One region of the Methyloversatilis sp. RAC08 genome, then DNA from elsewhere that is predicted to be linked to it. Evidence: predicted binding sites of a transcription regulator. Region 1 holds the regulator's gene; each other region holds the start of a gene.

What was found. Region 1 encodes sigma-54, which starts transcription at its own class of promoters, with help from an activator protein. Its sites were predicted from a motif close to TGGCACNNTTCCTGCT; they were not measured.
Region 2: the regulator sigma-54 is predicted to act here: its motif matches at 2,965-2,980, upstream of nifE (nitrogenase iron-molybdenum cofactor biosynthesis protein NifE).
Region 3: the regulator sigma-54 is predicted to act here: its motif matches at 3,724-3,739, upstream of BSY238_RS18990 (pilin).

The regions. Positions count from the first base shown of each region.
Region 1 covers NZ_CP016448.1:1,721,486-1,726,668, reverse strand. Annotated here, with positions in the region: gene recA (recombinase RecA) at 1-516, shown strand, start outside; gene recX (recombination regulator RecX) at 513-956, shown strand; gene lptB (LPS export ABC transporter ATP-binding protein) at 949-1,689, shown strand; gene BSY238_RS07985 (RNA polymerase factor sigma-54) at 1,710-3,146, shown strand; gene hpf (ribosome hibernation-promoting factor, HPF/YfiA family) at 3,210-3,530, shown strand; gene ptsN (PTS IIA-like nitrogen regulatory protein PtsN) at 3,651-4,139, shown strand; gene hprK (HPr(Ser) kinase/phosphatase) at 4,108-5,043, shown strand; gene BSY238_RS07965 (PsiF family protein) at 5,147-5,183, shown strand, end outside.
Region 2 covers NZ_CP016448.1:1,323,946-1,329,128, reverse strand. Annotated here, with positions in the region: gene nifX (nitrogen fixation protein NifX) at 1-29, opposite strand, end outside; gene nifN (nitrogenase iron-molybdenum cofactor biosynthesis protein NifN) at 62-1,501, opposite strand; gene nifE (nitrogenase iron-molybdenum cofactor biosynthesis protein NifE) at 1,512-2,906, opposite strand; gene BSY238_RS06055 (hypothetical protein) at 3,107-3,421, opposite strand; gene BSY238_RS06050 (response regulator) at 3,540-3,965, shown strand; gene BSY238_RS06045 (AAA family ATPase) at 3,976-5,183, shown strand, end outside.
Region 3 covers NZ_CP016448.1:2,758,362-2,763,544, forward strand. Annotated here, with positions in the region: gene BSY238_RS12660 (GspE/PulE family protein) at 1-1,939, shown strand, start outside; gene BSY238_RS12665 (HD domain-containing phosphohydrolase) at 1,968-3,599, shown strand; gene BSY238_RS18990 (pilin) at 3,796-4,257, shown strand; gene BSY238_RS12675 (O-antigen ligase family protein) at 4,262-5,183, shown strand, end outside.

The DNA.
Region 1 (5,183 bases):
CAGGCGCTGCGCAAGCTGACGGCGAGCATCAAGCGCACCAACACGATGGTCATCTTCATCAACCAGATCCGCATGAAGATCGGCGTCATGTTCGGCAATCCGGAAACCACCACCGGCGGCAATGCGCTGAAGTTCTATGCCTCGGTCCGCCTCGACATCCGCCGCATCGGCGCGATCAAGAAGGGCGAAGAGGTGATCGGCTCGGAAACCCGCGTCAAGGTGGTGAAGAACAAGGTTGCGCCGCCGTTCAAGCAGACCGAATTCGACATCCTGTACGGCGAGGGCATTTCGCGCGAAGGCGAAATCATCGAGCTGGGCGTGCTGCACAAATTCGTAGAAAAGTCGGGCGCCTGGTATTCCTACGGCACCGAGCGCATCGGCCAGGGCAAGGACAACGTGCGCGAGTTCCTGCGCGCCAATCCGGTCATGGCACGCGAGATCGAGAACAAGGTGCGCGTGGCCTGCGGCATGCCTGAAATGGGCGTCGTTGTGGCAGGACGGGAAGAGGCTGCGTGAGCGCAAGCCTGCGCGAGAAGGCCCTGCGCCTGCTCGCGCGGCGTGATCACAGTCGCGCTGAACTGGTGCGAAAACTGTCGGAGGACGGCAACCATGACGATATCGCAGCGCTGCTGACGCGTTTCGAGGAATGTGGCCTCGTTTCGGATGCACGTTTTGCGGAACAATTCGTGTCGTCACGTGCAACGCGCTTCGGTGCGCGTCGCCTGCAGCACGAACTGAAACTCCGTGGTGTGCCGGAAGATGACGCGGGTGCCGCGCTGGCCGCACTGGAACAGGATGAAACCGTCCGTGCACGTGCCGTATGGGCGCGCCGGTTCGATGCCGCACCGCAGGATGCGAAGGCCTGGGCACGGCAGGCGAGATTTCTTCAATCACGCGGTTTTTCCGCCGATAGCATACGCAAGGTACTGCGCGAACAACCCGACCAAGATGACTGAAAACCGGAGTGCCAGCCGGCTCAAGGTTGAGCGGCTGCGCAAGAAATACAAATCGCGCCCGGTCGTGAAGGATGTGTCCTTCGAGGTTGGCAGCGGCGAAGTGATCGGTCTGCTGGGCCCGAACGGTGCCGGCAAGACGACCTGTTTCTACATGATCGTCGGCCTGGTCACGGCCGACGGCGGCGAGATCCACCTTGATGGCGAGCGGCTGACGCACCTGCCGATACACCGGCGGGCGCACCAGGGCTTGTCCTATCTGCCGCAGGAGAACTCGGTATTCCGCAAGCTGGACGTCGAGGAGAACATCCTCGCCATCCTGGAACTGAACGAGAAGGATGCGCGGGTGCGAGCACAGCGGCTGGAAGAATTGCTGGCCGAACTGGGCATTGCCCACCTGCGCAAGAGTGCGGCCGTGGCGCTGTCGGGCGGCGAGCGGCGGCGTGTCGAGATCGCCCGCGCACTGGCCACGTCGCCGCGCTTCATCCTGCTCGACGAACCGTTCGCCGGTGTGGACCCGATTGCGGTGATCGACATCCAGAAAACCATCCGCTTCCTGAAGGAACGCGGCATCGGCGTTCTGATCACCGACCACAATGTGCGGGAAACGCTGGGCATCTGTGACCGGGCTTACATCATCAACGAAGGCGAGGTGCTGGCGAGCGGCCGGCCGGACGAAATCGTGTATAACGAAAGTGTCAGGAAGGTCTATCTGGGCGAGCATTTCCGCCTGTAGCCCGCCGAAATTTGCACACCATGAAGCAGTCGCTGCAACTCAAACTTTCCCAGCATCTTGCGCTGACACCGCAGCTGCAACAGTCGATCCGGCTATTGCAGCTGTCGACCATCGAATTCAATCAGGAAATCGAACGTTTCCTCGATGAGAACCCGATGCTCGAGCGTGACGAGCCGGATGCCACCGCCAGCTTCCAGCCGCCGCCCGAAAGCGTTGCCGAGGTGCGCGATGCGCCGCAGGAAAGCACCCAGGCCAGCGCCGACGAACGTGCCCCCGAGGGTACGGGCAGCGCCGACATGGACGAGTGGTCGGGCGAAGGCGGCAACTACGGTACGCGCAGCGGCGGCGACGATGACGATGGCGACTACCAGGACGTGCAGGCGGCCGGTACCTCGCTGAGGGACCACCTGTGCGGCCAGCTCGCCCTGTCGCAGATGAGCGAGCGCGACCGCTATCTGATCCGCCTGCTGATCGAAGCGCTTGACGATGACGGCTACCTGAACCAGGGCCTGGACGAACTGGTCGAGCTGCTGCCGGAAGAGGCCGACATCGACCTCGACGACCTGTCGATCGCGCTGCGCCAGTTGCAGAACTTCGACCCGCCCGGCGTGGCGGCGCGCGACCCGCGCGAATGCCTGCTGATGCAGCTCAACTTCCTGGCGACCGACGAAGTATCGACGCTTGCACGCGTCATCATCGATCAGCACATCGATCTGCTGGCTGCGCGTGATTTCGCCAAGATCCGGCGTGCGGTCGGCTGCGATGAAGAACTGCTGCGCGCCGCACAGAACCTGATCCGTTCGCTCAACCCCCGTCCGGGTGCCCAGTTCGCGCCGATCGATGCGCGCTACATCGTGCCCGACGTCGTGGTGCGCAAGGTGCGCGGCCAATGGACGGCGCTGCTCAATCCGGATGCCATGCCGCGTCTGCGGATCAACCGGCTGTATGCGGAAATCCTGCAGGGCCAGCGCGGCAGCGGTCTGTCCGGCCAGCTGCAGGAGGCCAAGTGGCTGATCAAGAATGTCCAGCAGCGCTTCGACACCATCCTGCGTGTCTCTCAGGCCATCGTCGAGCGCCAGCGCCAGTTCTTCGAATTCGGTGAGGTTGCGATGCGGCCGCTGACGCTGCGCGAGATCGCGGAGACGCTGGAACTGCATGAATCCACCATTTCTCGGGTGACGTCGCAGAAGTACATGGCGACGACACGCGGCCTGTTCGAACTGAAATATTTTTTCGGCAGCCATGTGGCAACCGAAAGCGGCGGGGCCTGCTCAGCCACCGCAATCCGCGCACTCATCCGCCAGTTGGTGGGTGCCGAGGATGCCAAGCGTCCGTTGTCGGACTCGCGCATCGCGGAAATACTGGGTCAGCAGGGCATCGTGGTTGCGCGGCGCACCATCGCCAAATACCGTGAATCGCTCAACATCCCGCCGGTCAGCGTGCGCAAGGCGATCTAGCGCGTTCAATGACGAACGCCCGGACCGTCCCGCATATTCCGTCCCGCAACGACAGGAGGCAGCATGAACCTCACCATCACCGGCCATCATCTTGAAGTGACGCAGCCGATCCGCGACTACATCGAGTCCAAGCTCGAACGCGTGATCCGCCATTTCGACCACGTAACAAGCGTTTCCGTGATTCTGACTGTCGAAAAGCTGCGACAGAAGGCGGAAGTCACTCTGCACGTGCGAGGCCGCGACATCTTCGTCGAAGCGGAAAGCGAAGACATGTATGCCACCCTCGACAACCTGATGGACAAACTCGATCGTCAGGTGCTCAAACACAAGGAAAAATCGAACGAGCACACGCGCGAGTCGGTCAAGCACCAAGCGGCAGAATGACACGATTGCCATCTGTCACGAGCGTATAATCCGACGTCTTGTTGCAGTGCAATCAACTTCACGGCGCGGTTTCCGATATCCGGTAATCGCGCCCGCCGCGTGTTCGGAGTAGCCCCTGACATGACGCTCATCGCCAAGCTGTTGCCCGTTTCGAATGTCTGTATCGGCCTTGAGGCCAGCAGCAAGAAACGTGTGTTCGAACAGGCCGGCCTGCTGTTCGAGAACCATCAGGGTATTGCCCGCAGCCAGGTGTTCGACAGCCTGTTCGCACGGGAAAAGCTCGGCTCCACCGGACTCGGTCAGGGCGTGGCGATTCCGCACGGCCGCATCAAGGGTCTGAAGGAAGCCATCGGCGGGTTTGTGCGGCTGGATACGCCGGTCGCCTTCGATGCGCCGGACGGCCGACCGGTCAATCTGCTGTTCGTGCTGCTGGTGCCCGAGCAGGCAACCGAGCTGCATCTGCAGATATTGTCCGAGCTGGCACAAATGTTTGCAGACAAGGCGTTCCGCGAACAGCTGCTTCAGGCAGCAGACGCCGCTGCCATCCACGCTCTATTCACCACCTGGCAACCGGTGCATGCGGAAGCTCAGCGTCGCGCGGCTGTTTGAGGACAATCGCGACCGTCTTCGCCTGCAGTGGCAGTGCGGCGACGGCAACACACTGATCGTTGCCGATCAGATCGGCCTGTCGCCCGCCGATCTCGTCGGGCATCTCAATACCATTCACACCCGGCGCATCCAGGTCATCGGCGTGCCGGAAATCCTGTGGGTTGAAAACGTCAGTCCGCGCAAGGTCGAGGACATCGTGGGTTCGCTGCTGGAAGCCCATCCGCCGGCCTTCATCGTCGCCGACGGCGCCCAGCCGCCGGCCGCCATACGCGCCGGCTGTGCGGAGCACGGCATTCCGCTGATCACCACGCAACGCAGTGCGGCATCGGTCATCGACCAGGTGCGCGCCTACCTCGCGCGCGAACTGGCCGACCAGACCACGCTGCACGGCGTATCGATGGATGTGCTTGGCATGGGCGTGCTGATCACCGGTGATTCGGGTGTCGGCAAGAGCGAACTTGCGCTCGAACTGATTTCGCGCGGGCACGGGCTGGTTGCCGACGACTGCGTGGAAATCTCGCGCATCGCGCCGACCGTACTCGAGGGGCGCTGCCCCGAATTGCTGAAGGACTTTCTCGAAGTTCGCGGGCTGGGCGTGCTGAATATCCGGACGGTATTCGGTGAAACTGCCTGTCGGCGCAAGATGAAGCTGCAGCTCGTCGTGCATCTGCAGAAGCAGGTAACCGGTCTGCCTGAAGCCACGCGCATGCCGCTCGACAACGAGGTCATGGACATCCTCGGCGTGAAGATACGCAAGGTTGTCATACCGGTGGCGGCCGGACGCAATCTGGCCGTGCTGGTCGAGGCGGCCGTACGCGTCACGATTCTCCGTTTCCGCGGCATCGACTCCACACTCGAATTCGTAGAACGTCAGCGCCGCGCGCTTGGCGGCGACGAGGGCTGAAACAGAACTTCCCTGTTCGATGACATGCGAATATCATGCGAATCGACTGGCGCCTGTCAGTCGATTCGCATGTTCATTCATTGTTGTCGTGAGGAGGTACATCATGTCCGCATACCGCTTGTCCTCGACGCTGACTGTCC
Region 2 (5,183 bases), 400 kb from region 1:
TCCTGGGTGGCGAAGGCGATCTTCATCATCTGCTCCTCATGGTTTCGGTCGATGGTTGGCGTCAGGCGCCGACCGCATCGGGTACGACGTCGATCGGTGCGACGTTACTGGCGCAGCCACTGCTGCCACACGCCGCGGTGCTTTCGCCACTGGCCGCGCGCCGGCTTTCTTCCGGCAGCGGCCAGTCCTGCGGCGTGTTCTGGTGTTCGTCGGCGAGGAAGGTGTTGGCCCAGCCGTTGATCAGTTCGCGCGTGCCGCGGTAGCCCACCATCAGCATGTGCGCCGCCCCGAGGCGGTCGAACATCGGGATGCCGACGCGCGCCAGCGGCACGCCGAGCCGTTCGGCCGCCTGGCGGCCGTGCGAGTGGGTGATCAGCAGTTGCGCGCCGCCCGCCTTCGCCCGCATTTCGAGGTCTTCGAGGTCGCCCACCAGCACTTCGTTACAGGGCACGCCTTGGAGCACGCGCGAGTGCGTCGTGGTGACCGCGGCCACCACGTGCGCACCCATTTCGGCGGCGGTGGTCGTCAGCGCGTACAGCAGGTCGGGTTCGGCGGCGAAGGCCATGTTCTTGCTGCCGACCCAGAAGTGGGCGTCGAGCATCACGTCCTGCAGCTGGCTGCGCTGGCGCCGGTACTTGGGCGGCACCGGCCGGCCCGACAGCTGCGACAGGTATTGCAGGAAGTCGTCCACCGCGGCCAGCCCGGTCAGCCGGTCGAACACGCGGTAGGGCACGCCGCAGCGTTCTTCGATCGCCGCCGCGGCGGCGTCCATGCGTGCGCCGACGGCCAGCGTGGCCTTGGCCGCACCCAGCTGGCGCAACGCGTCGGGCGTGGTGCCGCCGAGCGTGGTCGGCGTGAAGTTTTCCGGAATGTGGCCGTCCATCGAGCCCGATATGTCGGGCATCACGCGTGCCTGCAGGCCGAAGGCCTCGATCATTTCGCGCAGTTCGTCGATGTCGGCAGGCGTCAGGTGGGCGCCCGGCAGCAGGTTCACCAGATGATCGTCGCGCACCGCACAGGGCTGGGCGAAGGCGTCGACCACGGCCAGCACGGCCTTGCCCCAGCCGTCTTCGAAGGCGCCGACGTAGTCGGGGGTCGATACGTAGACGATGTCGGTGCCGGTCAGCGTTTCGCCGTGCTTCTTGCGGATCAGGTTCAGGTAGCCGTCGACGTCGTCACCCTTGGTTTCAGTGAGCCCGGTCGAGGCGATGGCGATGAGCGACGGATTGGCGCGCTTCTTGATGTTGAGGATGGCCTGCTCGATGTTCTCCAGGCCGCCGAGGATGGTGCTCACCTCGTTCATCGCCGTGGTCTGCATCGGGATCGCCTCTTTGAAATGGCGCACCAGCAGTACCAGGCCGAAGGAGGTGCAGCCCTGCGAGCCGTGCATCATCGGCATGCAGTTGTCCAGCCCCATGAAGGCATAGCACGCGCCCAGCGGCTGGCTCATCTTCAGCGGATTGACGGTGCAGGCTTTCTTCGAATCGATGACGGTGGCCATGGCGTGATCCTCAGGCGGCGACCACGTCCCAGGGCGCCGGACGGCGCACCTGTTCCCAGATCGGGTTGTGCAGCGCCTTGTCGATCTCGCGCACCAGATCGACCATGCCTTCGTAGCCGGCGTAGGCGTGGTGGCGTTCCTGGTTGATGTCCAGCCAGGGCATCTTGGCCTTGAGCGCGATGAACTGGCTGCGGCCACCGGACAGCATGATGTCCGCCTTGGCGTCCTTGAGCATCGCGTACATTTCGCGCGGCGTCATGTCGTCGATCATGTGCGCGTCCTGCCCCATCAGCTCCTTGATCTTTTCCTTGTCTTCCTTGGTCGATTTCTTGACGCTGGTGCCGACGATTTCCAGCCCGGCTTCCTGCAGCGCGGCCACCACCGACCAGCTCTTCACGCCGCCGGTGATGAGCAGCACTTTCTTGCCTTCGAGCCGCGGCCGATAGGCGACGATGCGTTCGAAGGCGCGCTTTTCCTCGACCGCGATCAGCGCTTCTGTGCGCGCCTTCAGCTCTTCCGGCGCGCCCTTCTCGACCAGCAGGCGGGCGATTTCGCGCAGCGTTTCCGACATGTCGCCGATGCCGTAGAACGAGCCTTCGAAGAACGGGATGTCGTAGCGCTCTTCCATCTTGCGCGCGATGTTGATCATCGACTTCGAGCACACCATCATCGCTGCCTTCGCGCGGTGGCTGTAGGCGACTTCGCGATAGCGGCCGTCGCCCGAAATGCAGGACAGGATGCGCACGCCGAGCGCGTCGAGCAGCGGCTTGATCTGCCACAGTTCGCCGGCCAGGTTGTATTCGCCGATGATGTTGATGTCGTAGGGCGTGACGAAGTCGGGCTCTTCGGTACCGATCACGTAATCGAGCAGCGCCTCGGCGCCGAGCTTGTTGCCGAGGTTCTTCGGCCCGACGAAGCCGGGCGCGTTGACCGGAATGACCGGCTTGCCGAACTTTTCGGTCGCCCGCTTGCACACCGCCTCGATGTCGTCGCCGATCAGCGCGGTGACGCAGGTCTGATAGACGAACACCGCCGGCGGGTCGTATTTCTCGATGATTTCCTTCACCGACCTGAACAGGCGCTTCTCGCCGCCGTAGATGACGTCCAGTTCATTGATGTCGGTGGTGAAGCCGGTGCGGTAGAGCTGCGAGGTGCTGGACGACGAATTGCGGTTGTCCCACGAATTGCCTTCGCAGGCGATCGGGCCGTGCACCAGATGGGCCACGTCGACGATGGGTTGCAGCGCGACCTTGGCGCCGTCGAAGGCACAGCCGCCAGCGGCCGCACCGGGCGACAGCTGCTTGGTGCAGCCCTTCTTCTTTTCCTTGGCCGACTTGTTCTGGTTGTGCTCGCAGGCGGGTTCTTCGAACACGTCCTGGATCTTGGCGGATACACGGGCATCCATTGCACACCTCCCATTCGGTCACTGCATCCGTCGCAGGCGACGGCCCTGCATCCACTTCAGCAGGAATGATGCCAAGCCGCTGCAGCGCACAAAGCGGCCATCTAATCAGCGCAGTAGCGGCGCAACACGTTCCGGCCCGACAAACAGTGAGCGGTTTGCGACACGTCTTTGTCGGGTTTGGCAGGGTTCGCGTCGCGCGCCTACTCGATGCCGTCCATCCGCGCCTTGTTGTAGATGGCGGCCTGCAGACGGCGCGCGATGCCGCCCGGGCTGGCGTCGAAGTCGCGGCTGGCCGCATTGAGGGCGTCCTGTGCCACGGCTGATTCGGCCAGCGTCAGCGCAATGCGTCCCGCCATGTGGGTGGCGTCCGGCAGCGCCCGCAGGATGGCCTGACGGTTCGGATGCTCGATCAGCGGCACCAGTTTCGTGGCTTCCGGCCGGCCGTCAAGGCATACGGCATCGTCGATCACTTCGACCTTGCGGCCGTCTTGCGTCGTTTTCACATGGATCGTCATTTCGCTTCTCCCGTCAGGATGGGTTGCACACGGGGGGCTCGAAGCAGGAGACGTGCCGCGACGGGAACGAAGCTTGCTCATGGGTCGGCAGACACCCATCGACACGGAGGCACCCAGCATGCAGATCGGCGTAGACAGCCAGCGCGCGGTGGAGAACAAGCGCGTATTCGTGGTCGACAACGACGACGTCGTCAGCATGGCGCTGCAGTTCATGCTGGCCGACGAGATGGAAACGCATGTGCTCGCCGACAGCGCCGAAGCGCTGGCCAAGGGCCGCGGCGCCCCACCCGACCTGCTGCTGCTCGGTGCCGGCGTGCTGGCGAGCGAAGGCGTGGACGTGGTCACCCGCCTGAAGGAAGGCCTGGGCGGCGTGAAGATGCTCGTGGTGTGCACCGATGCCGACGACGAGGACGTCAGAGCGGCGCTGGCGCTGGGTGCGGAGAGCACCTTGCTGCGCCCGCTCAAGGTGGAAACCGTGCGGCGCAAGGTCGACACCCAACTGGGTCGGCGCGCGCCGCTCGAAATCCCGGTCGTGCTGCGCTGAGCGCCCGGCGATGAAAGTCCTGATCGACGCCCCGCACGTCGAGAGCATGATCGACGCCTTCCCCGATCTGGCGACGCTGCGCGAGCAGCTGCGCTTCGGCAACCGGGTCGAAGTGCCGGTGTCGCGGCTGTCGATCGATGCCATGCGCTTCCTCGGCAAGCTCTACAGCGAGGCGGGGCCGGCCATGCAGGCGCGCGCCGCGCACCTGGCGACGCTGCAGCGCGCGCTGGAAGGCGACGGTCGCCGCTTTGCTGCCGGCGACCTCGAATCGCTGGTGCCGGCGCTGGCGCGCCACCTGGCGACCGACGCCATTCGCGGCTGGCTGTTCACCGCCAACCTGATGACGCGGCCGCTGCCCTGGGTGGTCAGCCGGCTCGATTACACGCCGGCCGGCAACGACGAAACCGGCAAGGTGTTCATCGAGCTGAAGGCCAACGTGAAGGCCACGCTGGCAACCGCCGTCATCCGCATCTACGGTGCCGACGTGGTCGACCGCACGGTCGGCGAAATACTGGCCGCCAAGGGCTTCCTCAAGGAGACGCCGGAACTGATCGCCGCCTACGACGACACCATCGGCCGCTACTTCGACTGGCGCGGCCGCTACGGCGAACAGTTCTCGGGCACCGGCACCGGCTTCCACGCCGAAGATCCGGCTGCCAGCCACCGCGACACCGACTGGACGCGCAAGGACATCGTCGTGCTGTCGGCCAGTGGCGGTGCAGCGCGCCTGGTCAACGACGAAGGCATCCTGCCGGCGCGCACGCTCCTGCTCGACGCGCCGGGCGACATCCTCGGCCCCTATCTGCGCAAGGCGGCAAAGAGCAACCGCTACGACGCCGAAGAAGAGGTCGGCGCGTCGCGCGATGCGATGCCCGAGGGCCTGTTTTCGCAGCTGCCGGTGCACCCCTACATCCTGATGTTCCACCTCGACCTGCACCACTACCTGTGGGTGCACGTCGACGACATCACGCCGTACGCCTATCAGCCGGCGCTGAAGCAGAAGCTGGTGCTGCCGCCGGAACAGACCGACCTGATCGACATCCTGACCGCCGAGATGGACGTGCTGATGGACGACATCATCGCCGGCAAATCGGGCGGCACCACCGTGCTGTGCGCCGGCCCGGCCGGCGTCGGCAAGACGCTGACTGCCGAGGTGTATTCGGAAATCATCCGCCGCCCGCTGTACCGCGTGCACTCGGGCCAGCTCGGGCTGAACGT
Region 3 (5,183 bases), 1.0 Mb from region 1:
CCTCGATCCGGAGAAGAAGGATCTGCTCGGGGTCGTCCAGCTGATCAACAACAAGTCCGGCCAGCCTTTTTCGGCACTCGCGGAAGAGGGCTTGCTGAGCATGGCGCACACGCTGGCAGTCGCTTTCCAGCAACGCAATCGAGTCGCCCACGTCGTGAAGTCGAAATACGACTACCTCGTGGTCGATGGCGTCATGTCGCCGCAGGAGTTCGATCTGGCATCGCGTGCTGCGAGGCGCAAGGGCGTCGATGTCGAGGACGTGCTGGCGCGCGATTTCCAGGTCAAGCAGCAGGCGATCGGCGCGTCGCTGTCCAAGTTCTTCGGCGTCGCCTACGAATCCTTCCGGCCGGAACGCATCAAGCCGTTCGACCTGATCAAGAACCTGAAGCGCGAGTACCTCGAAGAGCAGCAATGGGTGCCGGTGGAAGAGGGCAAGGACGGTATCGTCGTGATGGCGCTCGATCCGGAAAAAGTCAAGGGTGCGCGCGTTGTCAACAACATCTTTCCGAAGTCCAAACTGCTGTTCCGCGTCACCACGACGAAGGAATTCGTGCAGACGCTCGATCAGTTCTACGGCTCGACGATGGACGAGACCAGCGTCGGCGACCTGCTGTCGGACATGCTGGGCGAAGACGAATCTGCGCAGGATGGCGGCAATGACGACGTCAGCGCTGCCGCCGACAATGAGCTGGTGCGGCTGGTGAACAAGATCATCATCGATGCCTACCAGCAGGGCGCGTCCGACATCCACATCGAACCGCGTCCGGGCAAGGACAAGACTCACGTGCGCTTCCGCAAGGACGGCACGCTGCACCCTTACATCGAAGTGCCCGCCAGCTACCGGAGTGCGCTGGTCACCCGACTGAAGATCATGTGCGATCTCGACATTTCCGAGCGTCGCAAGCCGCAGGACGGCAAGATCAAGTTCCGCAAGTTCGGTCCGCTCGACATCGAACTGCGGGTGGCGACCATTCCTTCAGCGGGTGGCGTCGAAGATGTCGTGATGCGTATCCTGGCGGCCGGCGAGCCGATTCCGATGGACAAGCTGGGTGTCCTGCCGGCCAACCTCACCAGGCTGAAGGACGCGGTCAGCAAGCCCTACGGCCTGTTTTTCGTCTGCGGCCCGACCGGCTCCGGCAAGACCACCACGCTGCATTCCATACTCGGCTACATCAATACGCCGGAAACCAAGATATGGACCGCCGAAGATCCGGTCGAAATCACGCAGAAGGGCCTGCGGCAGGTACAGATCAACAAGAAGGCGGGGCTGGACTTTCCGGCCATCATGCGCGCCTTCCTGCGGGCCGACCCGGACGTGATCATGGTCGGTGAAATGCGCGACAAGGAAACGGTGGCGATCGGCATCGAAGCTTCGCTCACCGGTCACCTCGTGTTCTCTACGCTGCACACCAACAGCGCACCGGAATCCATCGTGCGCCTGCTCGACATGGGCATGGATCCGTTCAACTTCGCCGATGCGTTGCTCGGCGTGCTCGCTCAGCGCCTCGCCAAGCGGCTGTGTCCGGTGTGCAAGGAAGCCTGGCACCCGAGCGACGACGAAATGAAGCATTTTCTGCAGGAGTACTGCGAGGAAATGCGCAATACGCCCGATTTCGTGGTCGATGCCGAAGGCGCGATGGCGCGCATCTTCAACGAATGGAAAAAGGCATACGCCGACGACAAGGGCCGCTTCACGCTCTACCGTGCCAAAGGGTGCCCGGAGTGCGGTGAGACGGGCTACCGCGGGCGGCTCGGCCTGCACGAGCTGATGATCGGCACCGACGCAATCAAGAAGAACATCCAGGAGCGCGAGCGCGTGGCCACCATGCTGGCGACCGCGCTGCAGGAAGGCATGCGCACGCTGAAGATGGATGGCATGGAAAAGGTCTTGTCGGGTGCGACCGACATGAAGCAGGTTCGCGCGGTCTGCATCAAGTAGGCCGCGGGCGCTGACAGGAACGCACGCCATGGACACGCTAGACGATCTGCTGCGGCGCCTGGAACAGCTCAACGAGATCGGCAGCGCCTTGTCGAACGAGCGCAACATCGATGCGCTGCTCGAAAAGATCCTGCTGGCGGCCAAAACCATCACCCATGCCGATGGCGGTACGCTGTACCGCATCGACGAAGCGGGCGAGCACCTTCGCTTTGAAATCCTGCGCACCGATTCGCTGGGCATAGCGATGGGCGGCAGCACCGGCAAACCGATCGCCTTTCCGCCGCTGCCGCTGCATCTCGACGACGGCTCGCCCAACCTGTCGATGGTGGCGGCCTACAGCGCGTTGAAGGGGCAGACGGTCAATATCGCCGATGCCTACCGCGCCGAAGGTTTCGACTTTTCCGGCACGCGCGCCTTCGACGCGCGCACCGGCTACCGCTCGACCAGCTTCCTGACCGTGCCGATGATGAATCACGAAGGCGCGGTCATCGGCGTGCTGCAGCTGATCAATGCAGTGCATCCGGTGACCGGCGCGGTCGGCGTGTTCTCCGGTTCCGACCGCCAGCTGGCCGAATCGCTCGCGTCGCAGGCCGCCATCGCGCTGACCAACCGGCAACTGGTGAGCCAGCTCGAAGCGCTGTTCGAATCCTTCATCACGCTGATCAACAATGCGATCGACGAAAAGTCACCCTACACCGGTGGTCACTGCCAGCGTGTGCCGACGCTGACCATGATGCTGGCCGAAGCCGTGAACGACACGCAGGATGGCCCGCTCGCCGGCTTCACGATGACCGAGGCCGACCGCTACGAACTGAAGATCGCCGGTCTGCTGCACGATTGCGGCAAGGTCACGACCCCGGTGCATGTGGTCGACAAGGCCACCAAGCTGCAGACCATTTTCGACCGCATCGAACTGATCGACACCCGCTTCGAACTGATCCGGCGCGATATCGAACTGGCGACACTCAACAGCCGCTTCGCTGCCGGCCTCAATGCCTCGCCGGCCGTGCTGGCCCAGATCGAGCGCCACGGTGCCGACCGGCTGCGTGACATCGACGAAGACCGTGCCTTCCTGCATCACGCCAACATCGGTTCCGAACGCATGAGCGACGCCGACGTCGAGCGCGTCCATGCGATCGCCCGCCGCTGGCGCTGGACCGATTCACAAGGCGCCGAACGATCCTGCCTGAGCGATGAAGAAGTCGAAAACCTGACCATACGCGCGGGCACGCTGACTGGCGCCGAGCGGGAAATCATCAATTACCACATCGTGTCGACGATACGCATGCTCGAAGCGCTGCCCTGGCCGCGCCACCTGACCAATGTGCCGGAGTACGCCGGCGGTCACCATGAGCGCATGGATGGCAAGGGCTATCCGCGCGGGTTGGCGCGCGACCAGATGAGCGTGCAGGCGCGGGTCATGGGTATCGCCGACATCTTCGAAGCACTGACCGCAAAGGACCGGCCGTACAAGCGCCCGATGCGCCTGTCCGAAGCCCTGCACATCCTCGGCAAGTTCCGCCTCAATGGCCACATCGATCCCGACCTGTTCGATGTGTTCGTGCGCCGCAAGGTCTATCTCAAGTACGCCGAAACCTTCCTCGACCCGGAGCAGATCGACGACGTCGATCTGTCGGCCATCCCCGGCTTCCAGCCCTGAACTGACAATTTCCGTCACATGATGCCTGTGCGCGTCATCACATAGGCATCTGTTGCGAACTGTGTCAGCACGTTCGGAAATAAAAACCTCAATGATTCAACGATTTGTAAAAAATCGCTAAAGCTGGCACCCGCCTTGCTCGATATTCACCCTGAGCGCACAGGCGCCCGTTCCGTTCAAATTTCAGGAGAGTGATATGAAGAAGGTTCAACAAGGCTTTACGCTGATCGAACTGATGATCGTGGTTGCCATCATCGGTATTCTGGCCGCGATCGCGATTCCGCAGTATCAGGACTACGTTACGCGTGCCCGTTGGTCGGACAACATTTCCAGTGCTGCATCGCTCAAACTGGCGATTGGCGAATGTCTGCAGAATCGAGGTGGAGTTCAGGCTGACTGCGACTCGATTGCTGAACTGAACACGAATGGCTTCTTTCCGTCAAACGTTGATCCTGTGCTAACGAACACGGGTTCGATGACGGTAATCGCTGGCGAAGGCGGCGCTCCGGCCATCCAGATTACGGGTACGGGCCAGTTGGGTTCGCCTGCCTGCCGCGTGTTACTTACTGGAGCGTCCAATGTGGCAACGGTTCGGTGGGTTGCGAGCAACGCACAGGTTGCCGGATGTGGTCGCTCCAAGACCGGCGTAGGCACCTGATTTGTTGCTGGGGTTCCTGCATGGAAAAAAGCTCCCGATGGTCGGGAGCTTTTTTTTATTGTTTTCCGTCGTACCGCTGTTCGTGTTTCCCGCGACCGGGCTGTCAGAACACGACGCGCAGCGCATCTGTCAGTGGGCGCTGTTCACGGTGGCCGGATTCCATTCCCTCAAGCTCAAAGTCGCCATCTCGTGGCGCTGGGTTGGTGTGGTCTTGGCAATGCTGGGATACGGGCTGGCATGCGGCCGCTGGGCGCTGATTGAATCCGTTCATCTGGTTCTGCTGCTCGCCCTGTTCACGGTGTGGACGACATCGCTCCGTGAGCGTCCGGAATCCGCACTGCCTCAAGTGTATGCAGGCATTGCGCTGTGCTATCTGGTTCTGATGCTCCCGCGCTGGGCTGCCGTCATCATTGAAGGTTTGCCGTTTCACCCCCAGGAGTTCTATTTCGGGTTTTCAAACCAGCGCTTCTTCGGTCACTGGGTAACCTTGTCGCTCCCGATGGTAGTACTGGCGCGCGACCGCCTCGCCGCGCTCACGCGTTCGCCGTGGGTGCTCGATGTTGCGATGGGCGCATGGATATCTTTTGCACTGGCATCCGGTACACGCGGGACGTGGATTGCTCTGGCGCTGGCGATAGTCGCCGTTGCCGGCTGTGGAAAGGGCGGGCGGGCCTTCGCGTCGCGACTGATACGCGGCATTGCAATCGGGACCGTCGCCTATGGTGCGATGTTCGTGCTGCTGCCGTGGATGACCGGAAGTACCCAGACAGCGCTGCCAGGCGTGGGCCGTGCGCTGGAGGGCGCGCATTCTTCGGGTCGAGGCACCCTCTGGCTGTTTGCACTGGATGGCATCGAGGCACGACCCTGGATCGGTAACGGACCCATGTCCTACGCCATAACCGATGATACCTATGCGCGGCATCCCC